DNA from 2 places in the Nocardia sp. GP40 genome. Region 1 is predicted to be linked to the other one. Evidence: predicted binding sites of a transcription regulator. Region 1 holds the regulator's gene; the other holds the start of a gene.
What was found. Region 1 encodes HspR, which represses chaperone genes until heat shock. Its sites were predicted from a motif close to ANNTGAGTNNNNNNNACTCANNT; they were not measured.
Positions count from the first base shown of each region.

Region 2: lon (endopeptidase La) is a predicted target of HspR. The motif match lies at 4,584-4,606, and genes of this name have one in related genera.

Region 1 covers NZ_JBNPVW010000002.1:833,991-849,976, forward strand. The annotation lists gene dnaK (molecular chaperone DnaK) at 1-335, shown strand, start outside; gene grpE (nucleotide exchange factor GrpE) at 356-967, shown strand; gene dnaJ (molecular chaperone DnaJ) at 1,048-2,217, shown strand; gene ABH933_RS08420 (heat shock protein transcriptional repressor HspR) at 2,217-2,636, shown strand; gene ABH933_RS08425 (family 1 glycosylhydrolase) at 2,781-4,130, shown strand; gene ABH933_RS08430 (globin domain-containing protein) at 4,831-5,997, shown strand; gene ABH933_RS08435 (hypothetical protein) at 6,444-8,639, shown strand; gene ABH933_RS08440 (hypothetical protein) at 8,713-8,970, shown strand; gene ABH933_RS08445 (cold-shock protein) at 9,029-9,397, opposite strand; gene ABH933_RS08450 (hypothetical protein) at 9,354-9,596, opposite strand; gene ABH933_RS08455 (hypothetical protein) at 9,913-10,230, opposite strand; gene ABH933_RS08460 (Hsp20/alpha crystallin family protein) at 10,260-10,679, opposite strand; gene ABH933_RS08465 (MerR family transcriptional regulator) at 10,821-11,183, shown strand; gene ABH933_RS08470 (hypothetical protein) at 11,180-11,398, shown strand; gene ABH933_RS08475 (hypothetical protein) at 12,039-12,485, shown strand; gene ABH933_RS08480 (hypothetical protein) at 12,524-12,883, shown strand; gene ABH933_RS08485 (hypothetical protein) at 13,067-13,900, shown strand; gene ABH933_RS08490 (winged helix-turn-helix transcriptional regulator) at 13,877-14,545, opposite strand; gene ABH933_RS08495 (pyridoxamine 5'-phosphate oxidase family protein) at 14,623-15,144, shown strand; gene ABH933_RS08500 (DUF899 domain-containing protein) at 15,179-15,853, shown strand; partial or broken gene ABH933_RS08505 (IS982 family transposase) at 15,879-15,986, opposite strand, start outside.
Region 2 covers NZ_JBNPVW010000002.1:579,209-595,194, reverse strand. The annotation lists gene ABH933_RS07300 (hypothetical protein) at 1-20, opposite strand, end outside; gene ABH933_RS07295 (alpha/beta fold hydrolase) at 23-595, opposite strand; gene ABH933_RS07290 (hypothetical protein) at 624-800, opposite strand; gene ABH933_RS07285 (aldehyde dehydrogenase family protein) at 852-1,559, opposite strand; gene lon (endopeptidase La) at 1,987-4,422, opposite strand; gene ABH933_RS07275 (TetR/AcrR family transcriptional regulator) at 4,719-5,294, shown strand; gene ABH933_RS07270 (glycoside hydrolase family 76 protein) at 6,050-7,258, shown strand; gene ABH933_RS07265 (Uma2 family endonuclease) at 7,303-7,893, opposite strand; gene ABH933_RS07260 (hypothetical protein) at 8,092-8,619, shown strand; gene ABH933_RS07255 (PrsW family intramembrane metalloprotease) at 8,676-9,806, shown strand; gene ABH933_RS07250 (zinc-binding dehydrogenase) at 9,843-10,847, shown strand; gene ABH933_RS07245 (hypothetical protein) at 10,998-12,353, shown strand; gene ABH933_RS07240 (TIGR03084 family metal-binding protein) at 12,424-13,215, shown strand; partial or broken gene ABH933_RS07235 (ribonuclease H family protein) at 13,751-14,180, opposite strand; gene ABH933_RS07230 (SRPBCC family protein) at 14,190-14,702, opposite strand; gene lhgO (L-2-hydroxyglutarate oxidase) at 14,813-15,986, opposite strand, start outside.

The DNA of each region.
Region 1 (15,986 bases):
AGGCCGAGTCCCTGGTGCACCAGACCGAGAAGTTCATCAAGGACAACGAGGACAAGGTGCCCGCGGACATCAAGGGCAAGGTCGAGGAGGCCATCGCCGGCGCCAACGAGGCGCTGAAGGGCACCGACATCGCGGCCATCAAGACCGCGGTGGAGAAGCTGGCCACCGAGTCGCAGGCCCTGGGCCAGGCGATCTACGAGGCCTCCGCGGCCGGCGACGCCTCCGACGGCGCCGCGGGATTCGGCGGAGCGGCCGGCGCCACCGGCCAGACCGCCCCGCAGTCCGATGACACGGTCGTGGACGCCGAGGTCGTCGAAGAGCCGGAGAAGAAGTGACAGAACACGGCGCCGGGCCGATCGATCCGCAAGGCCCGGAACAGGAACCGATCACGATCTTCGACAATCGCAAGGTCGATCCGGTCACCGGTGAGGTTCGCGAGGCCGCGGCGGCCGATGCCGCCGCGGCCCCCGCGCCGGAGCCCGCGCCGTCCGGCGACGATTCCGTCGCCGCCGAACTGGCCGAGCGCACAGCCGATCTGCAGCGGCTGACTGCCGAGTACGCCAACTACCGCCGACGCGTCGAGCGCGACCGCAAGGCCGCGATCGACACCGCCAAGTCCGCGGTGGTCACCGAATTGCTCGGTGTGCTCGACGATCTGGATCGTGCCCGGGCCCACGGCGACCTGGAGTCCGGCCCGCTGAAGTCGGTGGCGGACAAGCTCGCCGAGGCCCTGCAGAAGCAGGGGCTCGAGCAGTTCGGCATGGAGGGCGAGCCCTTCGACCCGACCTTGCACGAGGCCGTGCAGCACGAGGGCGAGGGTCACGATCCGGTGATCGGAGTCGTGATGCGCAAGGGTTACCGGTTCGGTGACCGCGTGCTGCGGCACGCGCTTGTCGGAGTCACCGACGGGGTAACGGATCTGGTGACGGGTTCACCGAACGTTGGCGCCGATGGCGACGACATCTGAGCAGCAGCAGAGATCTATAGAACCCGACTCGGGCGGTGGGGCGGGAGAATGTGTAGAGCACAGAAAGGAGGAGATGCCCCGTGAATCGTGAGTGGCTCGAAAAGGACTTCTACAAAGAGCTGGGTGTTTCCTCCGGTGCCTCCCCGGACGAGATCAAGAAGGCCTACCGCAAGCTGGCCCGTGACCTGCACCCGGACAAGAACCCGGGTGATGCCAAGGCCGAGGAGCGGTTCAAGGCTGTCAGCGAGGCGCATGCCGTGCTGTCGGATCCGGAAAAGCGCTCGGAGTACGACGAGGCCCGGCGGCTGTTCGCCAGCGGTGGCTTCCCGCGGGGCGGGGGTTTCTCGCCCGGCGGCGGCTACACGCAGGGTGGATTCAACGAGTTCAACCTGGGCGACATCTTCGGCGGCGCGCAGACCGCCGGCGGCGATGGCGGCCTGGGCGACATCCTGGGCGGCCTGTTCAACCGCGGCGGCACGCGCACCTCGTCGCGTCCGCGTCGGGGCAGCGATGTCGAGACCGAGACGACCCTGGGCTTCCGCGAGGCCGCCCAGGGCGTGACGGTCCCGCTGCGGATGACCAGTCCGTCGCCGTGCACCACCTGTCACGGCAGCGGCGCCAAGCCCGGCACGAGTCCGCGGGTCTGCCCGCACTGCAACGGAACCGGCGTCATCAGCCGGAACCAGGGTGCGTTCGGATTCAGCGAGCCGTGCGAGGACTGCCGTGGCACGGGGTCGATCATCGACGACCCGTGCGTGGACTGCCGCGGCACCGGCATCCAGAACCGGACCCGCACCATTACGGTGCGGATCCCGCCGGGGGTGCGCGACGGCCAGCGAATTCGCCTGGCGGGTCAGGGCGAGGCGGGCCTGCGCGGCGCGCCCGCGGGTGACCTGTTCGTCACCGTGCACGTCGGCCAGGACAAGGTCTTCGGCCGCAACGGCGACGATCTGACCCTGGTGCTGCCGGTCAGCTACAGCGAACTGGTGCTCGGCACAACGGTTTCCGTGCCGACGCTGGAGGGCCGCGTCGGGGTGAAGGTGCCCGCGGGCACCGCCGACGGCCGCACCCTGCGCGTGCGCGGGCGCGGTGTGCCCAAGCGCACCGGCGGCGCCGGCGACCTGCTGGTCACGGTCAAGGTGGCGGTGCCGCCCAAGCTGGACGACAATGCCACCGAGGCGCTACGGCAGTATGCGGAGGCGGAGAAGGCCGCCGGGTTCGATCCGCGAGCTGGATGGGCAGGTGCGTAATGTCCGGTCACGCAGGGGCTCCGCCCCCACCCGGTGAAGACAGGGGTCGAGCGAGCGCCGAGTACTTCGTGATCTCGGTTGCCGCCCAGCTGGCCGGAATGCACGCGCAGACGCTGCGCACCTACGACCGGCTGGGTCTGGTGACGCCGCACCGCACCTCGGGCGGCGGTCGGCGCTATTCGAATCGGGACGTGGAGCTGCTGCGCGAGGTGCAGCGGCTGTCCCAGGACGAGGGCGTCAACCTGGCCGGTATCAAGCGGATCATCGACCTGACCAATCAGGTCGAGGCGCTGCAGGAGCGGGTGGGCGAGCTGACGGCCGAGGTCGAGCGGCTGCGCTCGGCCTACCGGCCCGATCTCACCCCGCCGCAACGCAGTACGGCCCTGGTGGTGTGGCAGCCGCGCAACAAGCGCCGGTAACCGGCGAAACATCCACCGAGACAGCGCCCCTGGATCCCAGGGGCGCTGTCTTCGTATCGGCGGTGCAGGACGATGAGGCCGGCCAACGCGCGGACCGAACCGAATCGCCCAGGGACCGCAGCCGAATCCGTCTACGCTGGAACTATGCGATCCCGGTTTCGAAGGTCCGTCCTCGCCGCGCTCGCCGCCGCGGCATCGACCGTCTTGATGTGTCCACCGGCTCCGGCCGCCCCGCCGATGCGGCCGGCCGCGGGCCTCCCGTCGCTCGGCCCCGGATTTCTCTGGGGCGTGTCCACCTCCGGCTTCCAGTCGGAGGGGCATGCGCCCGACAGCAATTGGACGCGTTACGTCGCCGCGAACCCCGCCTACGACAGACTGCAGGACTCGGTCGACTTCTACGACCGCTACGACTCGGACATCCACGCGGCCGCGGCGATGGGGGTGCGGGTATTCCGGATCTCGATCGAATGGGCCCGGCTCGAGCCCGCGCCGGGAGTGTGGGACGAGGGCGCGTTCCGCCACTACGACGCGGTCGTCGCGAGCATCGAAGGGGCCGGGATGCGGCCGATGATCACGCTGGACCACTGGGTGTACCCGGGCTGGGAGGCCGGCCGGGGCGGCTGGCGCGCTGCGGGCATGGTCGGCGACTGGCTGGACAACGCGCGCAGGGTCGTCGACCGCTACCGGTCGCGTAATCCGCTGTGGGTCACCGTGAACGAGCCGGTCGCCTACGCCGAGCAGGAGGCCCGGCACGGCGCCGCGGACCCGAACCGGATGCTGGACCGAATCGCGCAGGTGCACAACGCCATCTACGACTACATCCACCAGGTGCAGCCCGGCGCACAGGTCACCAGCAACCTCGGCTACGCCGCCGGTGAGGAGGCACGGGTCAACGGTGGGATCGTCGACCGCATCGCGAACCGGCTCGACTATGTCGGGATCGACTACTACTTCGCCTACGATCCGGCCTCGGCGTTCCTCGACGGCATCTCGCAAGCCACCGGGTCGGCGATACCCAGCATCTCGAGCGCGCGGCTGTCGGATCTGCCGGTGCGTCCCGAGGGGATTTACTATGCGCTGCAATACTATTCGCGACGGTTCCCGGGAAAGCCGCTCTACATCGTCGAGAACGGCCTGCCGACCGACAACGGCCGCCCGCGCGCGGACGGCTACAGCCGCAGTGATCACCTGCGCGACACCGTGTTCTGGCTGCAGCGTGCCAAGGCCGACGGCATGAACGTCATCGGCTACAACTACTGGAGTCTCACCGACAACTACGAATGGGGCAGCTACGCACCCCGATTCGGCCTCTACACCGTGGATGTCCGGACCGACCCCACGCTCACCCGTCGCCCCACCGACGCCGTCGGAACCTACAATCAGCTCATTGCCGCGGGCGGCGTCCCGCCCGGCTACCGGCCGGTCCGCGCCCCGTCCCTGTGCATCCTGGTCGATCCACCCGCCAGCTGCCTTTCCGCGGTCGGTGGGCCGTAACCCCAACGGGCGCACCGCTCACGCAATACGCGCACGAACTCCGGGATGCCGGCCTCCCGCACCTCGTGTAATACCGGGCCGAGGTAGACGGCGGCAGGCTCACCCGGGCGCGCGGGCCGCGTGACCGCTATTCGAAGGTCTGACCGAGATGCGCTCGGCTATCGGGGAAATCGCCATCGTGGTACCGGATCGGGCGCTGAGGTAGTTCGCCGCGTGATGGGCCGGCCGGTCGTCCTCGTGCGCGCGGTTCGCAGGACTGCGTTTTGTTGCGAGATATGTGCTGTGCTTGCAGATGGAAGAGATACACAGCGCGGGTGAGACATTCGTGCCGAAGTTGTCTCGAGGTGGCTCGAAGCTTGCCAGCCGCGCGTGCCGAGCGGAGGGGCGGGGTCGCGGTCCGAGCTCTCGGCGGTTGCAGGATGATCGCTGCAAACGTGAGGCTTGCAAAATGAATACTGGTATTTCGCTGAGGGTTTGGCCGCTATCACCCGGCGTGTCCCTGGTAAACGGTCTGTTTCCATGGGGCTATACGCGCCCTATCCTGGTTTTTGGGGAATTACATTCCCGTTGTTTAGACGACCAGTTCCGTTGCTGGCAAACCTCGCCTACACTCGGTCTCCATCGGCTGCTGTCGATTGACCGCCAGTGCACCACCCGCGGCCAGGCTCTTGCTCGAGTGTGAAATGGGGTTGTGAGACAAATGGATTCGCAGACCATCGCATTGATAAGAACGACGTTCAAGGCGGTTGCTGCGAATGAGTCGGGGCCCGAAAATCTGGCCCGCTCGTTCTACGCGATCTTGTTCACCGAGCACCCGCACATCCGTGACTTCTTCCCCGCGGCCCTGGAGGCCCAGCGCGACCGGCTGGTCAAGGCGATCGGCTACGTCGTCGACGAACTCGAAGATCCGGACAAGCTGCTGCCCTTTCTCGCGCAGCTCGGCCGCGATCACCGCAAGTACGGTGTTACCGCGGAACACTATGCGGCCGTGGGGAAATCGTTGACCGTCGCGCTGCGCGCCAATGCGGGCACCGAGCTGTGGACCGACGACGTCGATCGCGCCTGGGACGAGGCCGTCGAGCTGATCGCCGGAACCATGATGGCCGCCGCCGAGCAGGAGGACACGCCGCCGGTGTGGACCGGCACGGTGATCGAGCGCCGCGAGACGCTCAGCAATCTGGCCATCGTGCGGCTGCAGCTGGATCAGCCGATGCGGTACGCCGCCGGTCAGTACATGAGCGTGCAGATTCCCGCGCGCCCGCGGATGTGGCGGTACCTGTCCCCGGCTGTTCCCTCCAATGACAACGGGGAGATCGAGTTTCACATCCGCAGCGTCACCGGCGGCTGGGTCAGCCCGGCGATGATGCGCACCGCGGTCGGCGATCAGTGGCTGCTGGGCTCGCCGCTGGGCGGGCTCGGCGTCCCGCGCAACACCCGCCGCAAGATGCTGATGGTCGGCTGTGGCACCGGAATCGCCCCGCTGCGTGCACAACTCATGGCGATGACGCAGCGGCGATCCAACCCGAAGGTGCATCTGTTCGTCGGCGGGCATCATCCCTGCGACCTGTACGACCTGGAGATGCTGAGCTCGCTGGCCGTGGCCAACAAGTGGCTGACCGTCACGCCCGTCGCCGAGAGCAATGAAAACCCCTGGTGGTACCTCGATTCCGGGGAACCCTCGCGCGAGCTGCCGGGCCTGGACCCGCGCCGGGTCGGCCAGATCGGCAGGGTGGTGGCGAGCTACGGGCCCTGGGCGGACCGGGACGTGCAGATCGTCGGTTCGCCGTCGATGGTGCAGACCACCAAGTTCCGGCTGATGGCCGCGGGCACCCCGGGTGCCAGCATCCGGCACGACCCGTTGTTCTGAGGGGAGGATGTGTTCCGGCAGAGGTGATTCCGCCGTTTCCGCGAAGGTCCGGGACTGAGCGCGAGCCTCGTACGACGGCCCGATACGCATCACGTCGAGCTGCTCCGCCAGGCCTCGCTCAGCGAAAGCCCACTGTCCTGTCTATAACCCCCCTCAGGCGGCGGTTTCGCCTTCTACGCCACCGGTCCGGGACCGGGACGCATACCGATGTGGGACCGGCTACTTAGGTATTCACGCTACTTCGAGACGGGACGAGGGAACCGTCGAGGAGGTGCGCTGGTCGTGGTGTGTTGTCTGTTGCTGGGGGGATTGATGCTCCTCGGGCCCGAGGTCCGGAACGTGTGGCGAACGGTTCGGGGCCGCAGTGCGTCCCGTCCCGTTCGTGCGGTGCTCGCCGAGGTCGGCGTCGCCCCGGAACTGGTTGTCTCCCGAGTCGCGGAGGCGTTATGAGCTCGGCGGTCGATACGAGCGCGGTAGTCGAGGGTAGCTCCGCGCCTCGCCTGCGAGGACCGCTGGTCTCGCGGTGGTGGACGCGCACCGTGTCCGTGGTTGTGGTGGTGTGGGTGGTCGCGGCGGTAGCCCCCGCCGCGCTGGGGCTCTCGATCCCCTGGCGTGCCTTCGGCGCCGGACTGATCGTCCCCGGTGCCGGGCTGCTGGTCGCGATGCCTTCGCCGCACGATCACTTCGGCGCGGCGATGATCGCCGGGCATGCCGTACTCATTGCCGTGGAGATCTGCCTGGCCGGATTGGCGCTGCGCGGCCATCGGGCATTGGCGGCCGTGGGTGTTGTGGTCCTGTTGTCGCTGTTGGCCGTCGGTGTGTGGATCGCGCCCGCCGTTGTTGTCCTCGTCAGCCACGTCATGGCCTTCTTCGGGGTCCTGCTCGCCGCCGGCTGGGCGTACATGTTCCGGTCCATCGCGCGTTCGGACTATGTAACCCTGCCCGCGATCGTGGTCGTGTCCGCGGCGGTCGGCGCCGGGCTCGCCGGGTACCACGGCGACATGGCCGGTGGTGACATGGCCGGCTCACTGTCCTGGTTCGGCTGGGCCGCACTGCTGATCGCGCTCGGCGGCACCGCCGCGGGCATGATCCGCGAACTGGTCCGGCACAAGGCCGCCCAGCGCGTCGGCGCCGAGCGCGCACAGTTCCTCCGGGAACGGCAGACCCCGGCACGCACCAACCCGGTGCCGCTGCGCCAGCCCGCCACCGCGCCGGTGGTGTCGGAGGCGACTCCGGATCAGCTCGCCCTGACCCGTCATCTGCTCAGCATTGCCATGCAGCCGCTGGAGGACTGGCACGGCTTCGACGACGAGGGCCCGGGGCCGCTGCAGCAGTACCGATACCAGCTCAACGCGCTGGGCTGGGCGCTGTCGATGTACAACTACGCGCACACCCCGGCTCTGGCCGGTCCGCTGCACACCGCGCAGCGCAACTTGATCGACCGTATGCAGGACACCAAGGTCTGGGGCTACTGGTACTGGGAAAACCTGTTGGGCAACTGGGACATCCGGCGTCGCAGCGACCCGATCGACGTCCCGCAGAACATCATGTTCACCGGATACCTCAACCTGCAGCTCGGCATGTTCGAACAGGCCACCGGCGACCTGCGCTACCGCGACCCGGCCGCGCTCGAGTTCCGGTGGTCGCGGGATCGCTCGGTCGCCTACGGCCGCGACGCGATCAACGACATCGTCCTGCGCAACTTCGGCGGTGAGCTGTGCCTGTGGCCGTGCGAGCCGGTCCCGGTCGGCCGCTCGCGCACCCGGGGGCTGGTCTTCCCCTACTGCAACGCGGTCAGCGCGGCCGGCCTGGCCATCTCGGACGCGCTGTACGGCACCGGGCACGCCGCCGAGCTGGCGCCGCGCCTACGCCATGCCCTCGAGACCGAATTCACCGCCGCGGACGGCGATATCGTCACCTTCCTCGTCTCCGGCCTGGGACTGACCGCCCGGGCCTTCCGCGGACCGACCACGACGGCGGGCATCTCGGCGTTCCTGGTCACGCTGCTACCCGAACTCGGTTGGCGCGCCTGGGAAATCCTGCGCCGGGACTGGCTGGAAACCGGCCGCTACCTCGAATCCGGTTCGGCCGGTAAGGAATCCCCGACCGCCGAGGACTGGGGCTCGCGCTCGGCGACCAACGCGGAATCGCTCGCCGCAGCGATGCTGCTGGCCAACGAATTCGGCGATCAGGACTGGCACGCGGAGCTGTGGCGCGCGGCGGTCGATCAGCTGGGCTTCGTCGAATCCGCGGACCGGCCCGGCGTCCGGGATTTCCGGGCTGCCTCGGTGCACGCGAACGGCATGCTCGGGATGGGCGGGCTTGGACGCCCGTTCGCGTTCTCCGACATGATGTCCGCCCCGCGCCCCCGGTCCTGGGACCTGGGCCCGCGGATCGTCGAGGTGCCGTATCCGGACGTGATGGTCGCCCGTGCCGTCACCGACGGCACGGGTCTGGACGCCGTCCTGCGGCCGGGCCTGCAGCCCGGGCGATTCGGGCTCGTGCTGGACGGGCTGCAGCCCGGGCGGACCTATGTCGCGCACGGCGCCCACGAACCCTCGATCCGCGCCGACGATCACGGCGCCGCCCGCATCGTCGTCGACCTGCACGACCGGACTGTGATCGAATTGAGGCCGGTGTGACCGAGCGCAGCGAGGGCACCATGACACAGCCAGCCCCGGGCACGGCGGAGCCGAGCGCCAGCGAGGTGGAGCCGTGACAGATTCGCCGATCGCCAGTGCTGGCCAGCGAGTGGCGCTGTACTCGTCCGAGTTCGCCGCCGATCCGCACGCCAGCTATCGCCGGATGCGGGAGACCTACGGCTCGCTCGTGCCGGTGGAGCTGTCCCCGGGCGTGCCCGCGACGCTGGTCATCGGCTACCGGGCGGCCGTGCGCATCACATGCACGACCCCGATCACTTCCCGGCCGATACGCGCCGGTGGCAGCAGAGCATTCCCGACGAGTGCCCGGTGAAGCCCCTGATGGAGTGGCGTCCCAACGCCATTCGCAGCGCCGGCGCCGAGCACACGCGCTACCGGCGCGCCAACGTCGCCGCCATCGAGGCCGTCGACCTGTAGGGCACGACGCGCGTGGCTTCGGGCCCGCGTGGGGTGTGGGCGGCGGTGAACACCACCGTCTGCCCGTCCACCAGGGTCTTGAACCCGCAGACCTCGATCACCTGGTGGTCGACGAACACTGCGGGGCCGGTGTCGGGGGTCAGGAACCCGAAGCCCTTCTCGGTGTTGAACCAGGCGACCTGCCCGTGTTGCCAGCGCGCCGGTTCTTCCTGCTCGCGGGTGCGTGGGTGGTGCCGTGTGGTCGCGGTGCGGGCCGACCCGCCCGGGGTGCTGTGGTGGTCAGTGGGCGGGGCCGTAGTCGGAGTCGTCGTCGCGGTCGTCATCGAGGTCCAGTGGGGTGATCCAGGCTTGGTCGATACGGTCGGTGAGGTCGGCGGGGTCGATCACCGCGCGCACTGCTTCGGGCGGCGGGCGCAGCACGGTGGTGTCCAGGCCGATGTGGCGGTCGTCCTCGCGGACGAGGATGTTCTGTTGGGCGCGGTCGAAGTCGCTGCCTGCCGGGGTGGCGGGCCAGGTGCTCATCACGATGAGTCCCCTTCCTTAAGTCGGAAAGGCCGGGTGAGCCCGGAAGTCCTGGGCGCTGACCGGGCTCACCCGTCGGCGGATGGATTGTGAACGTGAGGTTGTCGTGGTGCTCCCGCGCGGGACGCGGCTCGTGCCTGCCTGCAGATGCCACCCACAGTGGCTGTGCACGCGCTGGACGTGGTGTCCGGCGGCTGGTGCCGGTGTGCAGGTCCTTGCCGGCCGGGCCGCCGTCCCGATCGCGCGGAAGCGCTTGGTGTTCGAGAACGGTTCGTGTGGTTTGCGTTGTTGACGGGCATCACCTCGCTCTCACTGCTCATCGGGTACCGAGACCGGCCGCCGCGCCCTTGAGGGGTGGGGCGCGCTGGCGGGCCGGCTCGGCGCCCGGTCGGCGGCCGCGGAGCCGGGTGGCCCGCTGCCGCCGGCGCTGGCCGGGCCGTGGCCGGCGCATGTGAGGCTCGCGCGGTGGCAGGGGCCACCACCGGGCCCGGGCCTCACACAGCACCTGGTCGACCTCGGCGAACAACGCCTCGAGATCCGGATCGAGTTCCAGCAACCGGGCCTCGGGCCACGACAGCTCCGCGACGGTCTCGGCCGGTGAGAGACCGATCGCGTACATCCTCGCGGGTGCCATCACAGGATCCTGCCGTGATGCCGCGCGGGTCAGGCGTTGATCGCCTGGCGTTCGTCGTGGCGGGTGATCTCGATCTTGCGGGGTTTGGCTTTCTCCGCGACCGGGATCACCAGGCGCAGTACCCCGTCGCGGTATTCGGCGCGGATGGCGTCGGTGTCGAGGTTCTCTCCCAGGAATAGCTGGCGGGAGAACACTCCGCGGGTGCGTTCCGCGGCGATCATGCTCCGGCCCTGATCCAGTTCCGGCCGCGAGGCCTTCACGGTCACCACGTTGCGCTCGATATCCAGATCGAGGGATTCGGGGTCGATGCCGGGCAGGTCGAGTTCGGCGAAGAACTCATCGCCCTCGCGCCAGGCGTCCATCGGCATGACCGCCGGGCGGGCCGGGGTGCCGAACACCTGCTGGGTCAAACGATCCAGATCCCGGAAGGGGTCGGTGCGCATCAACATGGTCGCCACCTCCACTCACTCCAATCTCGATGTCGGTTCAGATAACCTCTGTCATTTGACTTAGATTTGTTTTAGCACTCTAGCTAGGTGAGTGCAAGCATCGTGGCAAGGTAATCTGGAGGCAGCGAGAGAGGAACACACATGTTGCCTGATCGGAACAACCACCCGCCCGGGTCTGGGCGCGGTCACCGGCCCGGGCCGGGCCAGGCGGTGTACGGGATCTCGGTGGCCGCTGAGCTGTCCGGGATGGGAACGCATTCGCTGCGCCTGTACGAGCAGCACGGGCTGCTCACCCCCGCGCGCAGTACCGGGGGGACCCGCCGCTACAGCGATGACGACGTGGCACGCCTCGCGCGCATCGCCATCCTGGCCGGGCAAGGGGTCAACCTCGCCGCGATCGCGCGCATCCTGGACCTCGAAGACGCCAACACCGAACTGCGCGACACCAACGCCGCACTCACCGCCGAACGCGACCAGCTCCGCGACCACCGCGATCGGTCATGACCGGCACCTCCGCTCCCGCGCGGCCAGACACCACCGGTGTCGGAACGTCCGAACAGATCCGCTCGGTCCTCGACGACATCGCCCGAGACCTCCAGACCTTGCGCCAGATCGAAAGAATCCAGCAGCAGCACCAGGTCACGCTCGCCTCGACCGAGGTCGTGGCCGCCCACCTGCGCGCCGGGATCGAAGCGCTGCAGGCGATTTGCAGCACGTAACACGACCTCACCAATGAGCCGCGTTCCGGCACCGGGAACAGCTGCTACACCATATCCGCCCGATCCTCGGCAGCATTCCCGGCTGACCTGCGGCGGTGTCAGAACAGGGTGTCGCGCAACGGGCGTGCGGAGAAGAAGGGGTCAGAACAGCACGCCCTGTTGCCCGCCCGGCTTGAGGTAGCGCCATTCGATGCGGGTGATCTCGCTGCCCGGGGTGCAACCTCCAGGTGCGGGAGCTGACCTTGTTCGACATAGCGGCCCGCTGACGAACGCCACCCGGCGCTACCCCGCGGACACCCGGACCGCGAGCCCGGTGCGGCTTTGGGCGAGCCCACCGGATCCGGTGCCGCTCTGCGCGAAGGGACACATTCAGCGGCGCCGGGTGCGCATTCCAGCATGCGCAACTGCGGCGATCATCCACTGCCCTTTCGGGCTCGAGGGGCCGAACGGCCTGAATCGGACGCGAGCGGGATCAAAGAACGGTCAGAGCTTGCTCAGAGCCACCAGCGGAACTCCCCTCCGCCCCCCGATAGCGGGAATCGCCGCAGGACTGAGGGTCAGGGACGAGGCTTCTGCCCGCTTTTAGGCTGGATCGGTTGATCGCACACGTACCACTTCCGGCACGAGAAGGGGCTATACGTTGATTCACAAAATCGCGACCGCCGCCGCGGTCGGCATACTGTCCGTCTTCCTGTCCGCAGGCGTGGCCACCGCCCAGGTGTTGGACCCGGGATCGGGAGAAGGGCGAGTGGGGAAGCAAACCGCTCCGGAGTCCGGCAAGACCTTGGCCCAAGCCGAGAAGCCTGCACCGATGAGCGCGACCGTTGATGATCGCACCGGCAAGGCCCGTGACGAACGGCACGACACAGGCAGGTTGCTCAGTGGTGCCACGGGCACCGACTACAGGAATCGGGCTGGTGCTGTCGAACCCGTGCAGATCTTCGACCCGCAGAGTTCTGATGATGGCGGCAGCGCGGGTGGTGCCGACAACGAGGACAAGGGTGAAGGCAAGGGCAAAGGTAAGGGCAAGGGCAAAGGTAAGGGGGGCAAGGGCAAGGACAGAGACGAGAACTCGGGCGAACACTGAATAAGTAGCATCCATCTGCTGGTCGGAGTCCGGTCCTGTTGGATGCGGTTACCACCGCGCAGGCCTTCTGCTGCCGGGTGCGGTTCGTGCCCGAGTGGCACGAGAGCTGGGCGCGCTGGGTTTTCGATGCTGTCGCCGGGACCGGGCTCGGCCTGGCCATGATCGGCAACGGGCTGCGCCTGGGTGGCCACCTGCACCAGCTGCACCCCGCGGCGGCGGTACTCGTGACCGGCATACCCAAGGCCTGTCTGCTGCTGTCCGTCGCCATGGCCGCGGCCTTCACCCAGGCGAAGGCGCCCGGATTGCCGGCGCTGCCGCCGGGCATACCGGTGCCCGGGAACGCGCCCGCGTCGACGGTCACTCCGCCGGCCGAATCCGAACCGTCCGTGAACAGCTGACCCCGCGCCGAACGTGGCGGCTCGTCGAACCGGCGAGCCGCCCTGTCGTTTTGGGGTAGACGCCAGCGCCACAGTCCCGAACCTGACGACGCGCGGCCATCTGGGTTCCTGCCTGCCACTTTCCTGACACCTGTCCGGCAAGTTCTAGAGCTGCCACCTCCACCGGCGAACAGGTCCGTAGCGGTGAGCAAGGGGGTACCGGTTTCCGCCCAGCCTTTCCGCGCGGGGGTGTGCACGGTGACTCGTCGGCCGGTAGTGGCAAGCTTTTCCCCATGGCTGATGCCGATTTGCTCCGCGATCTTCGAGACCGTGTCGGAGATCGAGCACGAACCCCTGGCGGGGTTGCTGAGGAAGTGCCTCATGCTCGGTGCCGTTACCGGGTCCGACGACTTGAGGTTGTGGGCTTCGCGGAAACTCAAGGGCTACGGAGACAACGACCCGCTGCCGGCGTATCGAATGTTGGCGGCACCGCTCTATGTCGAGGTCAGCGCGGGCCCTTATAGGGAAACCAAGCAGCTCAGCCGATTCTCTGTTCCCGCTGACCTGCGTGAGTACGTACCCGAAAAGCTGTGCATCACCGATCCTGTCGAGAAGCTGGCGGTTATGGCGGGCTCCAGCGACGAACCCATCACGATGGGGTTGTCGGGGTTTCCGATCCTCGCCGCCGAGTGGACCAAGCTGTTGGAGTGGCCAACGGCCGTGCGGCGCATCTACTTCCAGGTATTGACGCCTACATTGGTGGGGTTGCTCGGAACCGTGCGTACCGCTCTCCTGGAAATGGTGATGGACATGACGAAGGATCTGCCTCTCGACGAGCTGCCCTCCCGCGGGCAAGCTGATGCTGCCGTTCAGGTGCACGTCAACGGTGGCACGAGCGACCAGTACCACATGCACGTCGGCAACAACTCCGGCATCGTCGGCCAAGGGCCTGGGTTGGTCCAAACCCAGCACAACATCAACAGTTGCGCGGGAGCTCGGATGATGGACACGCGGTCAGCTGATGGTCGGCAGCGTTGAGAACGGTGCCAGGAGCAGGTCGGTCAGGCGCGCTGCTGCGTGCTGGTCGCCGTCGAGGTGTAGATCGCCGGAACCGACCGCGTCGGCCAGGGTGCGTCGGCCGGCGCACACGGCCCGCAAGGTGTCGATGTCGATGGTGAGCGTTGCGTCGGGTCGCTCCGCGCGCCCGCGGCCGACCTGAACGGAGCCGTCGGTGACTTCGGCAACGTAGGTGTCGGCGCCGACGCGGAACTCGTAGGTGCCGTGGAGTTCGTCGGCACGCGCTGGGTCGAAACCGGCCTTGATGCCGAGCAGCAGCGAGTCGAGGCCGAGTTCGCGATCGGGTGGGAGCGGAGCCCGGCTTCCCCACCGACCGAGCTGGAGCAGTACAGGTTCCAGTTCGCGCCCCCATTCGGTCAGCTCGTAGAGGTGGACGCGAGCCGGTGCCCCCAGGTCCCGACGGTGAACGACACCGTGGTCGACCAGGTCGCGCAACCGCTGGCTCAATACGTTCGGGCTCACACCGGGCAGGCTGGCGAGCAGGTCGTTGAAGCGCTTGGGGCCGAGCAGGAGCTCACGCACCACCAGCAGGGCCCACCGTTCACCGATGACATCGAGGCTGCGGGCCACACCGCACGGATCCCCATAGCTACGCCTGCCGTTCATGGCAACCAGAATAGCAGTCGATCCTAATTTAGGAATAATGCTTGTTTTTTAGGAGTAGCTCCGCCTAGTTTGGAGCCATGGGCTTCTTGAACAGCAAAGCGGCGAGCCTGCCGCAAGGTGACGTGCGACTGCTGGACACCTCCACGGCTCAGCGACTGCTCACCACATCCCTGGTGGCACGCCTGGCCTACAACGGCAAGGACGGGACACCCCGCGTGATCCCGGTCAACTTCCTTTGGACCGGCGACGAACTGGTCATCGGCGCCTTCGCCGGAACGTACAAGGTCCGGGACCTGCGGGCCCGTCCCGACGTCGCGATCTGCGTCGACACCACCGACAGCCCCCCTCAGGTGCTCATGCTGCGCGGGAAGGTGTCGCTGACCGAGGCTCCGGGCGTACTCCCGGAATACGCGACCATGCAGCGCCAGGTGATGGGCGACGAGGCCGGAACCGCTTACCTCGAGGCGATCGACAAGCCCGGCCTGCGGATGGTCCGGATCGGCCTGCGCCCGACCTGGGTCGGAGTCCTCGATTTCCAAGAGCGGTTCGCGCGCCGTACGCCCGAACCCGTCCTGGCCGCATTCGGCGCCGACCGGTAGAAGGACCGAGACACTGAAAAGCGATGGTGAACCGATGAACTCTCAGACCAGCCCGCCGCCGGCCCTTCCCGCCGTGGTCTCACCCGAGCAGTGGCAGGCTGCCCGGGACGAGCTCCTGGCGAAGGAAAAAGAGTTGACCCGCGCGCTGGACGCGTTGGCCGCCGAACGCCGCCGGCTGCCCATGGTCGGTTTCGACACCGACTACGTCTTCGAAGGACCTGACGGCAAAGCCGACCTGCTCGACATGTTCGAGCACCGCCGCCAGCTCATCGTCTACCACTTCATGTGGCCGGGCAGCCATCACTGCCTCGGCTGTTCGAGCTTCACCGACAACATCGGCCACCTGGCTCACCTGCACGCACGCGACACCACACTGGCCCTGGTTTCCCCCGGCCCGCTCACCGAGATCGAACCGTTCAAACAGCGCATGGGCTGGACCGTGCCCTGGTACTCCTCACAGCACACCGACTTCGACGCCGACTGCGGAACAGGCGGCGGATTCGGCCTGAGCGTCTTCCTGCGCGATCGTGACAGCGTCTACCGCACCTACTACACGACCGCACGCGGTGTCGACCGGCTCCGCATCGATTTCAACCTGCTCGACCTGACCCCCCTCGGCAGACAGGAAACCTGGGAGGACTCTCCCGATGGATGGCCGCAGACCTCACCGTATTCATGGTGGCACCTCCACGACGAATACAACGCCTAGATGAATGATCCCAAGGTCGGGTGGGCTCGGCGTCGGTCAACCGTGGGGCAAACCCGATCGACGGTCGCCACGGCCGCAGATCCGGGCGGGCGGTCAACAGGTCGTCGGTAGTGACATACAGTGCCGTGGCGAG
Region 2 (15,986 bases), 250 kb from region 1:
GGCTTGGCGGGCGTTGTCATATTCAGGCGAGGCAGTCCAGCACCAGCCGGGCGGCTTCGGGCAGCTCGATGTGATCCTCCGGGTAGGCCCCGAGGTGCCCGCCCTCCGGCAAGACGACCGCGGTGGCGCCGAGTTCGCGCACCAGTACACCGATGTGCTCCAACGGATTCGGGGCGTTGACCGGGTCGTCGATGGCCGCCAACGCTCGGAACCGCGTGGCTCCGGCGCGGATTCGGGGCCAGTCGAATCCGCCCTCGAAGAACTCCGCCAGCAGGTCGTAGCCGACCTCGTGCACCGAGGTCGACACCAGCACCGCGCCGGCGAATACCCCGCTCGCGGGGTCGTACTGCTCGAGGAAGCGAAGGATGTTGACGGCGCCGACGCTGTGTCCGACCAGCACGGTGTCTTGGGCGGGTGCGCGGGACGCGGCCTGCGCCAAGGTCTCCCGCCAGGGTTTCACCTTGGGCGCCGCGGAGTCGGGCAGATCGGGAATGACGACCTGGTGTCCAGCCGCCTCGAGTTCGGCCCGGAACGTGGGAAACCAAACGCTGTCGCTGCGCGCCTCGAGTCCGTGGGATACGACGAGGGTGCTCATGTGATTCTCCATAGTGTCGGAAGGAATGTCAGAAAGGCAGGGCGGCGGGTGCGTCGGTCTGCTGCAACAGGCGCGACTGGGTGAAGAACCCCGGGTCCCAATGGCTGCCGAACCCGCTGTCGCGGAAGCTGCTGACCGGTGAGTACGGGTCCTCGTCCACGGTGTGGTGGTTGATCGGGTTCTTGCCGCCCAGCTCCAGCACCACCGGAGTGAGATGCCGGCCCGCCAGCTCGCCGACGATCTGTCCGACTCCCGTCTATCCGGTGAATCCCACGCGCCGGACCCGGGAGTCGGCGATCAAGGCCGCAACCACCTCGGCGGCGTCCGCCCGGTCGTTGGTGATCACATTCAGCACCCCGGCGGGCAGCCCGGCCTCGGCCAGCACATCGGCGAGGAACAGCCCGGAGGTGATCGGCGCGTCCTCGCTCGGGCGCATCACCACTGTATTGCCCACCGCCAGCGCGACGGTGACGGCCCGCACAGCCAGCACCAGCGGCGCGTTCCACGGCACGATGGCCGCGACGACACCGGCTGCCTCGTAGGCGATTGCGGACCAATCACCGCCTGCGGCGGACCCTATGGCCTCGAGGTTCGCACCGGCGGCAGCCTTCGTGGCCTCCTGCATCAGCCGGGCAGCGCCAATGATGTTGAACCGCGCCCACTTCGCTGTCCCGCCCGTCTCGCGGCGAAGTATTTCGGTGAATTCGTCGAGTCTGTCCAGCAGCAGCTGCGCTGCTCGATCCAGGACGGCCCGGCGTTGCGCGGCGGACGCGCCCGCCCAGCTCGGGAAGGCCTGCTGCGCCGCGTCGACGGCGCGGGCCACGTCCTCGGCACGGCCCGCGGCAATATTTGCGTATACCCGCGCGGTATAGGGATCGGTATCAGTGGTCTCGGCGCCGGCCGCCGCAGGCAGCTCGACGCCACCGATCAGCAGTCCGCGCCGAATAGCCTGTGGTGCATTCACTGCGAGACTCTCCGTCACTCGATGTTTGCCGAACACGCCAAGTTTTGCCACGTGTCGGAGGTTGCGGGAGGTCTGGATGCGCCAACCGCGGTGCAAAAACGTGCCACAGTTCACCGGAGGCTGTCAGGCGCCCCAGCGTTGTACCGCGCGTCGGGCGGACCGCCGATCCTCATAGCGAGGAGCGCGGCCTGTTCCGAACGGGTGAGTGATCCACCGGCCGCGGCGTTTTCATAGCGCCTGCGCCGGGCCCGGGCGAGTTCGGAGCGCCAGGTGGTGCCGTTCTCGGCCAGTCGTCGTTGCAGCGAGCGGCCGTCCCCCGTCCGCCCGACGAGCAAATCTTCCGTCGCGCAGCGGCACGCCGAAGTTCCGGGAGGCGGAACGAGCCGTGCGCCTCCCGAAGGAGTGCGCACGGCCCCTGACGCACCGATCAGGCCGAGGCCGCGAGGGCCCCGTACGCCGGCTCGGCGACCGGCTCGATGGCGTAGCCCAGGATCTCGGCCACGTCGGCGACGGGGCGGACATCCAGTGCGGCAAGCACTTCCGCGGGGACGTCGTCCAGGTCCGGCTCGTTGCGGGCCGGGATGAACACCGTCTTCAGTCCCGCGCGCTGGGCGGCGAGCAGCTTCTGCTTCACCCCGCCGATCGGCAGCACCCGGCCGTTCAGCGTGACCTCACCGGTCATGCCGACATCCGAGCGGACCTGCCGCCCGAGGGCCAGCGACACCAGGGCGGTGACCATGGTGACGCCCGCGGACGGACCGTCCTTGGGCACCGCGCCCGCCGGGAAGTGGATGTGGATGTTGCGATCCAGCACCGAGGGCTCGATCCCGATCTCCTCGAGGTGCGAGCGGACGTAGGTCAGCGCGATCTGCGCGGACTCCTTCATCACATCGCCCAGCTGCCCGGTCAGGGTCAGCGAGCGCTCGCCCTCGGCGGCGTTGGCCTCGATGTAGAGGACGTCGCCACCCGCACCGGTGACCGCCAGGCCCGTCGCCACGCCGGGAACCGCGGTGCGCTCCACCGAATCCGGGGTGAAGCGGGGGCGGCCCAGGTAGTCCTTCAGGTCGGCCAGTCCGATCACCAGCTGATCGGAAACCACCGGTACCGTGCCGGATTCGGAATTCAGCAGGGCTTCGTAACCCAGATCCGGGTCGTAGCCCAGTGCCTGCCCGTCGATCCCGATCTCACCCTCGGGCGAGACACCGGAATCGACAATTCCGGCACCGGCATTCGCAGCGGTCCGAATCCCCGGGTCCTGCTCGGACAGCTTGGTCGCCGCCTTGCGCAGCGCCTTGGCGATCAGGCGCTCCATCTGCCGCACGCCCGCCTCGCGGGTGTAGTTCGCGGCGATCTCACGCAGCGCCTCCTCGGTGATCGAGACCTCCTGTGCGGTCAGCGCATTGCGCTCGAGCTGGCGCGGCACCAGGAAGTCGCGGGCGATGGCCACCTTGTCGTCCTCGGTGTAGCCGTCGACCGTGATCAGCTCCATGCGGTCCAGCAGCGGGCCGGGGATGGTGTCCATGACGTTCGCGGTCGCGATGAACAGCGTGTCGGACAGGTCCAGGTCCAGATCCAGGTAGTGGTCGCGGAACGTGTGGTTCTGCGCCGGATCCAGCACCTCGAGCAGCGCGGCGGCCGGATCGCCCCGGAAGTCCGAGCCGACCTTGTCGATCTCGTCCAGCAGCACAACGGGATTCATCGATCCCGCCTCCTTGATCGCGCGCACGATGCGCCCGGGCAGCGCGCCGACGTAGGTGCGCCGGTGCCCGCGGATCTCCGCCTCGTCCCGCACGCCGCCCAGGGCCACGCGCACGAACTTGCGACCCAGCGCCCGGGCCACGCTCTCACCGAGCGAGGTCTTGCCGACACCGGGCGGGCCGACCAGCACCAGCACCGCGCCGGAGCCGCGTCCGCCCACGACCTCGAGCCCGCGCGCGGCCCGCCGCGAGCGCACCGCCAGGTACTCGACCATGCGGTCCTTGACCTCGTCCAGGCCGTGGTGATCGGCGTCCAGCACCGCCCGCGCGGCCGAGACATCGGTCGAATCGGTGGTCTTCACCGTCCAGGGCAGTTCCAGCACGGTGTCGAGCCAGGTGCGGATCCAGCCCGCCTCGGGGCTCTGATCGCTACCGCGCTCGAGCCGGTCGACCTCGCGCAGCGCGGCCTCGCGGACCGACTCGGGCAGGTCCGCGTTCTCCACGCGGGTGCGGTAGTCGTCGGCGCCGTCGGGCTCGCCCTCGCCCAGCTCCTTGCGAATCGCGTTGAGCTGCTGACGGAGCAGGAATTCGCGTTGGGACTTCTCCATCCCCTCGCGCACGTCCTCGCTGATCTTCTCGGCGACCTCGGCCTCGGCGATGTGATCCTTCGTCCAGCCGATCAGCGCGGTCAGGCGCGCGGTCACATCGGGGGTCTCGAGGATTTCGCGCTTCTGCTCGTCGGTCAGGTACGGCGCGTAACCGGCGGTGTCGGCCAGGGCCGAGGGATCGGTCAGCTTGTTGACCGCGTCGATGACCTGCCAGGCCTCGCGGCGCTGCAGGACGGAGACGACCAGCTTCTTGTATTCGGCCGCGAGCTCCTTGGTGCGGCCGTCGGTCGCGGGGGTCTCGACCGGCTCGGCCTCGACCCACAGGGCCGCGCCCGGCCCGGTCACGCCGTGGCCGATCTTGGCCCGGTGCTCGGCCTTCAGGACCGCGGCGGGCGCGCCGCCGCGCATCCGGCCGACCTGTTCGATGGTGGCGACCACGCCGAAGGCGGCGTAGCCCTCGGCCAGGCGGGGGGCGAGCAGCACGGCGTCCAGCCCCGCGGCCCGCGCGGCGTCGATGGCGGCCTGCGCCGACTCGTCGAGCTCGATGGGCACAACCATGCCCGGCAGCACGATCGGATCGGTGAGGAACAGCACCGGCAGGTTCTGTGGTGTAGTCACGTTCGACCCTTTCCAAAGTTGAGCGATACCTGCTCAACCCCGGACCCGGCGGTTCTGTTCCGAACCCGTGTTCACCGACCGCGAACAGGTCAGCGATCCAAAGTTGAGCGTCACCTACTCAACAGCGATCGTCCGTGGATTGTTCCGATCTGAACATCCGGAGATTACAGATCGGGCCGACCGGCCCCCTCGCACGCCCGGACCTCTACCCTCATGCGATTAGGAGGTGCTGACTCATGTCGCCACGATCGGGTCTGACGACGGACCGGGTGGTCCGGGTCGCGGCCGAACTCGCCGACGAGATCGGGTTCGACAAGCTCACGCTCTCGGCGGTCGCCCGGAGGTTCGGGGTGAAGGACCCGAGCCTGTACGTCCACGTGCGCAATGTGCACGATCTGCGCGTGCGGGTGGCCCTGCTGGCCAGCGCCGAGCTGAACGAGCGAATCGGATCGGCCCTCGAGGGGCGGTCCGGCCGGGACGCGCTGGTCGCCTTCGCCGACGCGTACCGGTCCTACGTGCTGGATCATCCGCAGCGGTATGTGGCGACGCAGATCCCGATGGACCCGGCCGAGGTGGCCGAGGAACCCGCGCTGCTGCGCAGCATCGAACTCACCACCGCCCTGCTGCGCGGCTATGACCTGGGCGAGGCCGAGGGTTTGGACGCGGCGCGCCTGTTGCGCAGCACATTTCACGGATTCGCCACGCTCGAGGCATCCGGCGGTTTCGCGCACTCCCGTCCGGCCGAAGCGTCGTGGCCGCACATTGTCGACGCGCTGCATCTCACCCTGACGAACTGGCCGTCCTACGCGTAGGCAAGGCGTCGCGCCGGATCACCCTGGCCGCGAACCGTGTCAGGGTGCGGAGAGTTTCACGACGTGGGGAGAACAACCGATGCCGCCGCACGTATCCCGGTGGGCGCGAGCGGGTTTCGAGGGTGGAAGGGATTCGTCGTGAAGGCCGTCATCGTGTGCAGGTCGGTGTCGCACGGCAATACCAGGAAGGTCGCCGACGTCATCGGTGAGGTACTGGGGGCACGCGTCGTCGATCCCGCGGAGATCGATGCGACCGAGCTTCCTCGTGTGATTCGAACCGCGGCGGCACATCCTGATCCGTGCTACCGGGGCGCACTCGGATTCGAACTTCCCGGGTGCATTCGGGCCCGATCGCCGCGCAACGGGGCGGCATCTGCCCATATATTTCGGGCCGGTGTGATGAACAGTCCGTGCACCATCAGCAACGTAGGCGCATAGGGAGCGTGGCGCGTTCGGCCGAATCGCCGTACGGGGCCATCGTCCGGGCGGCGAGTATCCGACCGGCGGCACCGACAATGTAACCAGTGAAATCTACTGGGCGACAGCATGATCGGTTGTCATAGCAGTTTCCACGACGACGAGTTGCACGGCGTCCGGAGTCGATCCCACCGCCCTGCGGATCGGCGTTCGGACGGTTGACACCTGCGCCTGAGCGCCCATTCGACGCCGCGCCGAGGTCCTCGGTGCCGGATAAAATGTAGCTGCACGGTTTCCGGCCCCGGCGATCGTTGTTCAGCACAGGGGAGCCCGAGCGGATGGATCACCCGAGTAAGGGGATCGGCCGGCGCAAGGTGCTATTCGCCCTCGCGGGCTCCGTCGCACTCACCGCGATGACACAGCCGATGCAGGCGGTGACTATCGCGCGGAAGGCGCCGACAGGGCCCGAAGGCCCCGGGGAGCGGGCGCACCTGGCGGAGCGGGCGATCATCGAACGTCACGTGCACATGCTCTGGGGGCAGTCGGGGATGCGGCTGGGCACGCTGCACTGGCCATCGTCGCTGCTGGATCAACTGCTGCTGGCGCGATGGTGCTACTGGTGGCAGGCCCACCTGCTCGACTGCGCGATCGACGCCGCATACCGCGCCCGCACCCCCGAACGCATCGACCGGATCGGCGACCTCGCGCGGGGCATCCACACCCGCAATCTCACCGGCTGGACCAACGGGTACTGCGACGACATGTCGTGGCTGGTCCTGGCGCTCGAACGCGCCGACCGGCTACTGGGCGTCCGGTTCGGCGACGCCGTTCCGAGGCTGCGAAACGCCCTGGTCGACGGCTGGAATCCGGCCGTCGGCGCGGTGCCCTGGAAGATCGGCAACGACTACTACAGCACCTCCGCGATCGGCCCGACCGGCATCGCCATGGCGCGCCTGGGCAATGTGCCGCGCGCCGCCCAGCTCGCCGACTTCCTGAACACCCGGCTGCGCGACGCCGACAGCGGCCTCGTCCTCGACGGTGTGCACGAACCGAGCGGGCAGGTGAACCGGGTCCTGCTCACCTACTGCCAGGGCGTGGCCATCGGGCTGGAAACCGAATTGGCCGTCCGCACAGGCGATTCGGGTCATCGCGACCGCGCCGCGGCGCTCGTCGCCGGGACCGCGGACCGGCTCACCACCGCCGGCGTCATCGCCCCGGCCGCCGGGAACGACTCCGGCCTGTTCATGGGCATCCTCGCCAGATACCTCGCCCAGACAGCCCTGGCCCTGGGCGACACCACCGCCGCGAGGATCGTGCACGCCTCCGCCCAGGCGGCCTGGGCCAACCGCGCCGAGGTGGACGGGCTGCCGCTCTTCGGCGCGGACTGGACCCGCCCGGTAGCCGCACCCGGTAGCCTGATGACCCTCCCCGACCTCACGGACCCGCCCACGGGATCCGCGCCGAACCTCACCCGCGACCTGTCGATCCAGCTGAGCGCATGGATGCTGCTCGAGGCGGACTATCAGCTCACCGCCGCCGGACGCTGAGTCCCCGGCTTCCGGCGGAAGCGGGGTATTGCTGGTTGCCGGAATTACCAAAGATTATCGAGATTGAGCAATTCACCTGGATCAAGCGCAACCGGAAACGGTGCGTCGATGTGGAGCTTTTCACCGGCATAGAACGTCACCGGCCGACCGTATGCCCCGTCCACCAGCGAGTGGACTGCGATTTGGGGACGCGGATCCAGATCGATAATCCAATACTGCGGAATCCCGGTCTCTGCGTATTCGTACAGCTTGTCGACTCGCTCGGTCTGCTCGCTACCGCTGCGCCGCGAGACAACCTCGACCGCCAAAAGAACATCGCGTCCGTAATAGGTACGCATCCCGGTCTCCATGGCGACACGCGCGGCCTCACCATCTATCACCGCGACATCGGGTTTGCGGACTCCTGCCGAGGTGGAGATATCCATAGGTGCTTGAATGTAGACCTTGGCACCAGCACTACGTGCAGCCGCTCGGAAGTAATCCCTCAGGGCATCGGCGACCCTGTCGTGCAGAGGGCTCGGTGACAACGGAATCAACCACCCGTCGGCAAGCTCGTACCCCTTGCCCTCATCGGGCATAGCGTCCAGATCGTAGATCGTGTACGGCCCGAAGACATGGTCATGGGCAACACTCACGGCGTCCGGCGTCCTTCCTTTCGGCCGACTTCCTCCCGTCCACAGCGTACCCGTCGACACGGCACGCACAGGGTCCTCGGCGCCCCCGCTCCCCGCGGAAAACGTGTTGCTGACTTCGGCACTGTCCGACTACTTCTATCGTTGACGGCATGGGGTCGGTGTGCCGGAACGCGGTGGCCCGCGCCGAGAGGAGCATGGGTGAGCACGGGGCATGACTGGCGGCAGGCCGGGTTCGTGCTGGCGATCGTGGGCGCGTTGATCGCGGTGCCCGCGGTGCTGGCGGCGGTGGTACCGACGCGGGGGACTGCGGTGGGGGCGGGGGAGAAGATCGTGCTCAGCGCGCCGGGCGAGGCACCGGACACCATCGAATTCACCGGGATCGACGGGTGGACGCGGCGGCCGACGGGGGACGATACGACCGCGGTGCTGGACGGGCCGAACCGGCGGGTGCTGCTGGTGAATGTCGTCAACGGGGTGACCGATTTCGACGCCGCGGCGCGGTGGCGGCAGAAGGTGCTGGGGGTGCAGGCCTTCGACGTGGTCACCGACAACGAGCAGATCGGCAATACGCACGGGTTCTCCGGGCCGACCTGCCACGGGACGACCCACCCCGGCGTGTGCGCGGTGCTGGGCAATCACAATCTGGCGGTGTCGGTGCTGCTCAGCGGGCAGTCGTCGATGTCGGATCTGCTGCCGGTGATCTACTCGCTGCGGGCGAAGTCGTGAACGGCCCCCACGTCCCGGGAGGCGGGTGGCCGCCGCGGGTCGCGATGCCGAACCCGATGCCGGTCGCCAGGCCGCAATATCAGTACGCGGGCCCCGCCGGACCGAACCCGTGGTTCCTGCCCCGCTCGGCTCTGTGGTGGATCTACTGGCTGGTCTGCCTCGGCGGCCTGGCCGCGCTGGTGTTCCAGCTGCTGCCGGCCGCGGTGCTCACCTGGTCCGGGATTCTGGTGGGGTTGCCGTTCGCGGTGGTGACGCTGCTGGTGATCGCGACGCTGATCCTGTGGCTCGATCTGTTCCGCGCGCACGTGCGGATCGTGAACGTGCTGGCGATGGGCTTCGTGTGGGGTGCGGCGGGCGGCACGGGCATCGCAATGTTCGCCAACGACAACATCACTCGCATCATCCAGAACGTGTTCGGCGACGCGTTCGCGGAGAACTGGCAGGCCCCGATCGCGGCCACCATCGTCGAGGAGAGCCTCAAGGGCCTGGGCGTGTTCACGGTGGCGTGGCTGAGCCGTCCGCTGCTGACCCGGCCGATGCACGGACTGTTGCTGGGCGGATTCACCGGGCTCGGATTCCAGGTCATCGAGGACATCACCTACGAGGCCAATGCGGGATTGCTGTCCGCGCAGGGGGATATCGGCAGCGCGCTGATCGTCGGGGTGCTGCGGCTGTTCACCGGATTCGTCTCACACTGGATGCTCACCGGCATCGCCGGGATCGGCATCGTCACGGCGCTGGGCGCGCCGGGATGGTCCCGGGCGCGGCGTGCGGTGGTCTTCGCTATCTTCTATTTGCTCGGCGCCGCAATGCATTTCGGCTGGGACTCGCCGACCTCCGACGATTCGGGCCTGGGCGGTACCCTCCTGAAGGGCGTGCTCTTCGTCGTCATCTTCGTCGTGGTCTACCTGTGGGTGGTGCGCACCGAGCAGCGCTGGTTCCGCGCCCTGGTCGACTTCGTGGCAGCGCAGCGGATGGCCCCGCCGGACGAATTGAACACCTTGGTCTCCCGCCGCGCGCGGCACCGGGCCCGCAAGGCGCAGCGCGTGCCCCAGCGGATCGCGCGACTGCGGCGGCACGAACTGCTCGACTGGGCGCAGGCCGTGGACGCCCACCTCACCGCGACCGGCGGTGCAATACTCAGCAGGCCGACCGGTTCGATGATCACCGAGCCCGGCGCCCGCTGAGCTCACCGACCGCCCACTCGTGAGGAGCACCCGACCATGCTTGCCGCACGCCTGCATCTCGGCGCCGAACGCCGCCTGGAACTCGACGAGATCCCGACCCCGGAACCCGGCCCGGATCATGTGCTGATCAAGGTCGAGGCCGCGGGCGTGTGCCTGTCCGATGTGCATCTGATCGACGGCACGCTGACCCCGCTGTTCCTGGGGGGCGACGTGGTGACCCTCGGGCACGAGGTCGCGGGCACGGTGCACGCGCTGGGACCGGGCGTCACCGCGGCGAAGGTCGGCGACCGGGTGCTGCTACAGGCCGGCGAGCGGCGCGAGGAGCAGGTGTTCACCCGCGGGGTCGACTACGACGGCGGCTGGGCTGAATACGCCCTGGCCCGCGTGGACACGCTGGTGCCGATCCCCGACGATCTCCCGTTCGAGCAGGCCTGTTTCATTCCGGACGCGGTGTCCACGCCGTGGGCGGCGATCACCGCCACCGCGCAGGTCCGCCCCGGCGAGGCGGTCGGCGTGTGGGGCGTGGGCGGGCTCGGCGCACACGGCGTCCAACTGCTGCGGATGATGGGTGCGGCGCCGATCATCGCGGTCGACCCGCTGCCCGGCGCCCGCGACCGCGCGCTCGAATTCGGCGCGGACCTGGCCTTCGATTCGGCCGACGCCGCTCTGCGCGGCAAGATCTTCGCCGCGACCGGCGGTGCGGGACTGGCCGCGGCCTTCGACTTCGCCGGGGTGGCCGCCGTGCGCGAGCAGGCCATCGTCTGCCTCGGCGCGCGCGGGCGACTGACCCTGGTCGGCCTGACCAACAAGCCGATCACCATCACCGGCGGCACCGCGTTCAGCTTCTTCCAGCAGCAGCTGCGCGGGCATTACGGATCGGAGCCCGAGCACGTCACCGAACTGGTGAAACTGCAACGGCTGCACCGCATCGACTTCGCCCGCTCGGTGAGCGCGGTGGTGCCGCTGGCCGATGCGCACAAGGCCGTGCACGCCCTGGAGGCCAAAGAGGGCAACCCGATCCGGATCGTGCTGAAGCCATAAACGGGGATGGCACGCCGCCGGGCTTGCGGGGTGGGTAAGACGAGTGCGCGTCGGGCCGACCGGGTGGGTGAGGACTAGGGTGAGAACCTCGGTGCCTCGATATCTCAGCACCAGCTCGGCACAGCGTTCGACCACAGAGGGGGACCCCAGATGACGACGGTCGCCGGCGGGGTCTTCATCGACTGGGAGACTCTCACCCATCAGACCAAATTCGTCGTCGACCTGGTCAGTTTCCCGATCTTCAGCGCCGCCGCGGGCTGGCTCACCAACTGGACCGGCGTGCTGATGCTGTTCTGGCCGTTGCAGTTCCGCGGCGTCCGGATTCCGGGGCTGACGGTGCTGTATCCGTACTTTCCGCGGCGGGTGCAGGTGCTGCCGACGTTCTCCGGAGACGGCCGGCGGATCGGCTTCCAGGGATTCATTCCCGCCCGCGCCGAGAAGATGGCCAGCATCTGCGTCGACATGGCGATCATGCGGATCGGTAGTCCCCGGGACTTCATTCACGAACTGGATCTGCAGGGCATCGCGGACTACATCGCCGAGACCGCCCGCCCGCAGGTGCCTGAGCTGGTCGACAGCGTGATGCACCGGGAGAACCCGGAGCTGTGGCGGGCGGTGCCCCGGGCCGCGCGCCAGCTGCTGTACCAGCGGGTCGAGCGCGAGTTGCCCGCGCTGTGCCGGCGCGCGTTCGAGCAGCTGGGCGACAACGTCGATCAGCTCATCGACATCAAGATCTTCGTCATCCGTTATCTGCGCGAAAACCCTTACATCCTCGAGGATCTGACCACCACCATCGCGGCGCCGGAGCTGCGCTTCATGGTGCGCGTCGGCCTGCTGGGCGCGCCGTTCGGATTCCTGCTGGCGCTGTATATGAATGTGCACAAACACATTTCGGTGATCGGCTGGATTCCGGGCTGGGTAGTCGTGCTGGCGGCCGCGGCCGCGATCGGCGTGCTGGTCAACGTGATCGCGATCAAGATGGTGTTCGAGCCAGGAGATCCGCAGCCGCGCTACAAATACCTGTGGAAGCAGGCGCTGCTGGCCAAGCGGCAGCCACAGGCGGCCGGCGATCTGGCGCACATCCTGGCCTACGAGGTGCTGACGCTGCCCAATCTGGCCGGCGAACTGCTGGAGGGCCCGAACGGCGACAAGACCTATCAGATCGTGGAAACGCTGATCGCCGAGGAGATCCATCGCCAGCTCGGCATCACCACCGGCGTGGTCCGCGCGGCGTTCGGGCGCCGGCAGTTCGACAACCTGAAGACGGGCGCGGCCGGCGCCGCGGTGGGCCTGGCGCCGTCGCTGGTCGCGGACGAGGCCTTCACGATGGAGCAGGCCAAGAAGATCGAGGAGTTCGCCGCGCGCAAGTTGCAGCACCTCACCCCGGGCGAGTTCATGGAGATGTTCTACGCCTCGGTCGAGCAGGACGCCTGGCTGCTGTATCTGCACGGCGCGGCGCTCGGGCTGGTCGTGGGCGCGGTCCATCTGATTCTGTTCGGCTGGTAAACGCCAACGTTTCACGATAAACAAGCACTCATGCTTGCATTTTTCCGGGCGCGTTTGCGATGCTGGGTCGATGGCTGACCTGGTGACACTTCTCGACGACTTCGCGGCCGAATGCGCCGATCTGGATGCGATCGTCGCGGCGCTGCCCGCCGCGGAGTGGGCATTGCCCACACCCGCGCCCGGCTGGACGATCGCGCACCAGATCGGGCATCTGGCGTGGACCGACGACGTCGCCGCGCTCTCGGCGACCGACCCCGACGCCTTCGCCGAACTGGTGCGCCAGGCCCTGCCCAAGGCCCTGACCTTCGTCGACGAGGGCGCCGAGCAGGCCGCCGCGACCCCGCCCGCCGAGCTGCTCGACCGCTGGCGCCGCGGGCGATCCGCGCTCGTCGAGGCGCTGGGAAAGGTTCCGGCCGGGGTCAAGCTGCCCTGGTACGGACCGCCGATGAGCCCGTCGTCGATGGTCACCGCTCGCCTGATGGAGACCTGGGCCCACGGTCAGGACGTGGCCGACACGCTCGGCATCACCCGCACCCCGACCACGCGGCTGCGCAGCATCGCCCACATCGGCGTCCGCACCCGGAATTTCGCCTACACGGTGCACGAACGGCCCGCTCCCGCCGAGGATTTCCGGGTCGAACTGACCGCGCCGGACGGCGACCTGTGGACGTGGGGCCCGGAATCGGCACCGCAGCGCGTGACGGGAACGGCCCTGGACTTCTGCCTGCTGGTGACCCAGCGCAGGCACCGAGACGATCTGGCCCTGCGGGCGAGCGGCGCCGATGCGGACGAATGGCTCGGCATTGCCCAGGCCTTCGCCGGCCCCTCGGGAACGGGCCGGGCCGCGGGACAATTCGCCTGATACGAAGACAGGCGGGCGAGCGCCGACTTGGTTCGCGCCTGCCTGATGCCGACCGGACGCCTTTGGCCGGAAGCTCCGTGTTGGCAGTCGAAGCAGGCGCTCGCCTGCCGGTTTGCTGATTACCCTGTCTCCCACAACTGGAAACACGCGAAATAACGAGAATTTGACGTGCGTGCCGCATGACGGGCCAACGGGGGCGCCTGACGGCAGTGGGGCGATTCACCACTGCCGCCAGGCTTTTGGGGAGGCCGAGCTCAGAAGAGGGTCAGAGCATCGGCCGGTTCCGGTGCGGGCCGGGAGGATTTCGGGCGCAGGGCAACCTTTGCGACGCCGGACGCGAGCGCACGGTCGACCTGCACCCCGGGCTGGCCGACCAGGACCCTCGGATCCACAGGCTCGACCACCGGAATGGGCTCTGTCGTCGGCTCGATCACCGGGATCGGGTCGGTCGGCGGGGCCGGGTCGATCGGCCGAGCCGGATCGCCCAGCGACAGCGAGGGGAGGTCGGAAATACCCGTCGCGTTCGCATCGGGTGCGGCCTGGGCCTCACGGGCCGCGGCGCCGGCGAGCTGATCGGCCTGCTCGTTGTAGTAGTTGCCGACATGGCCACGGACCCAGCGGAATCGGACCGGGCCGGGGCGGGTGCAGATGGCGCGGTCGATGTGCCGGACCAGTTCGACGTTCTTCACGGGGCCGCCCGTGGAGGTGCGCCAGCCGTTGCCCCGCCAGCCCGAAACCCATTCCGACGCACACTTGATCGCATACAGCGAATCGCTCTCGATGAACAGCGGCTCCTCGCCCGGATGCGCGACGATCGCCTCGAGCACCGCACGTAGTTCGGCAACCTGATTGGTGCCGGCCGAGGCGCCCCCACTGGCGGAGGCACCCTGATGATTGACCCAGGCCCATCCGATGGCGCCCCCGGGATTGCGGAGGCAGGATCCGTCGGTGCTCACGATGATCATGCACGTACCCTACGCAATTCGGCCGACAAGATCCGTACCGTGGAAATCCTCGATAGCCCTTCGTAATTGCGATTCGCTGCGGCGCAGCATCCATTGCAGGGTCGCGCGGATCGGCGTGGCACACAGCCGGACCGAGCGTCGGCGCGGCGCCGGGTACTCGATCTCCGAGGTCAGCACGGCACGGCCGTATCCGAGGGGGTCGAAGCGCAGGGTCAGGGTGCACCATGCGGGTGCGGATCCGGATACCGCAGGCGTCACCTTCCCCGGGCGACGCCTGCGCAGCGTGTATCCGATGACCGCGTTGGGGCGGTACTGCGTGATCTCACACTCGACCGTGGTGCGCCACATCCCGAAGCGCAGGGTCGCGGCATAGACGGCGCCCGCCCCGCAGCCGGTCTCACCGGCCGGTTCGAATGCCGCGATGCCGACCATCCACTCCGGCACGAACGCGGGATTATCCGTGTACGTGAACGCGACCTCCACCGGTGCCCCGACGTCGCTCGCGTATCTGATGTGGCCCATAGGTGTGCTGACTTCCTGTTCCACGGCTGCGGATAAAAGTACTACAGGACTCCTATTTATTAAAAGGGAACCGGCGAACCGGGTCGACGACGAGCGGGCGATCGCGGCGATCAGTCCAGGAGTTGGCCGACGATGTGTTCGGCGATCGGATAGGCCGACGTCGCCGCCGGCGACGGGGCATTGAGCACGTGCACCGAACGCTGGGTGCGCTCGATCAGGAAGTCGTGCACCAGGGTTCCGTCGTGCAACACCGCCTGGGCGCGGATGCCGCACTCGCGCGGGCGCAGATCCGCCAGGGTGAGGTCCGGGCAGTATCGGCGGCACTGCGCCAGATACCCGCGCTTGAAGACCGAGTCCCGCATTTCGCGCAGGCCGGTCCGGACGTTGGCCGCCGCGACGCGGTGAAATCCCCGGTAGCCCAGTATCTCCCGGGCATCGCGCAGATCGACGCTGCCCTTGCGATAGCCCTCCCGGGACAGCCCGAGTACCGCGTTCGGGCCGACGGTCAGCTCCCCGTCGATGGTCGGGCTCAGATGCACGCCGAGGAAGGGCAGGTCCGGATCCGGGATCGGGTAGATGAGGGTGTTCACCAGATCGGCTCGGGTGGAGGGCAATTGGTAGTACTCACCACGAAACGGCACGATACGCAACGCGACCGGCAATCCCGCCAGCCGCGCCAGCCGGTCGGATTGCAGGCCGCCGCAGACGACCAGCCGCCGCGCTCGCCAGGACCCCGCCGGGCCGGAAATCGTGACGGCATCGGAGTTTTCGTCGATCGCGGTGATCTCCGCACCGAGCACGATCTGCGCGCCGCGGGCCCGCACCTGCTCGGCGAGCGCCGCGGTGATCCGGACGTAGTCGACGATGCCGGTGCTCGGCACGAACAGCGCGCCCGTCCCGCGCACGCGGGGCTCGCGCCGCACCAACTCGGCGGCATCGATCAGTTCCACCTCGACGTCGTTGGCGACCGACCGCTCGTACAGGTCCAGCATCCGGGCGTGCTCGACGGAATCCGTGGCCACCAGCAGTTTTCCGCACACCCGATACGGAATGCCCTGTGCGGCCGCGAACTCCTTGGTCCACTGCGCGCCGCGGCGGCACATCCGGGCCTTGAGGCTGCCGGGCGCATAGTAGATCCCGGAATGGATCACCCCGCTGTTGTGTCCGGTCTGATGGGCCGCGAGCGCCGCGGCCTTGTCCACCAGCAGCACGCTCGCCCCGGGGCGTTCCTCGAGGAGCCGGTACGCCGTCGCCACCCCGACGATGCCCCCGCCGATCACGCAG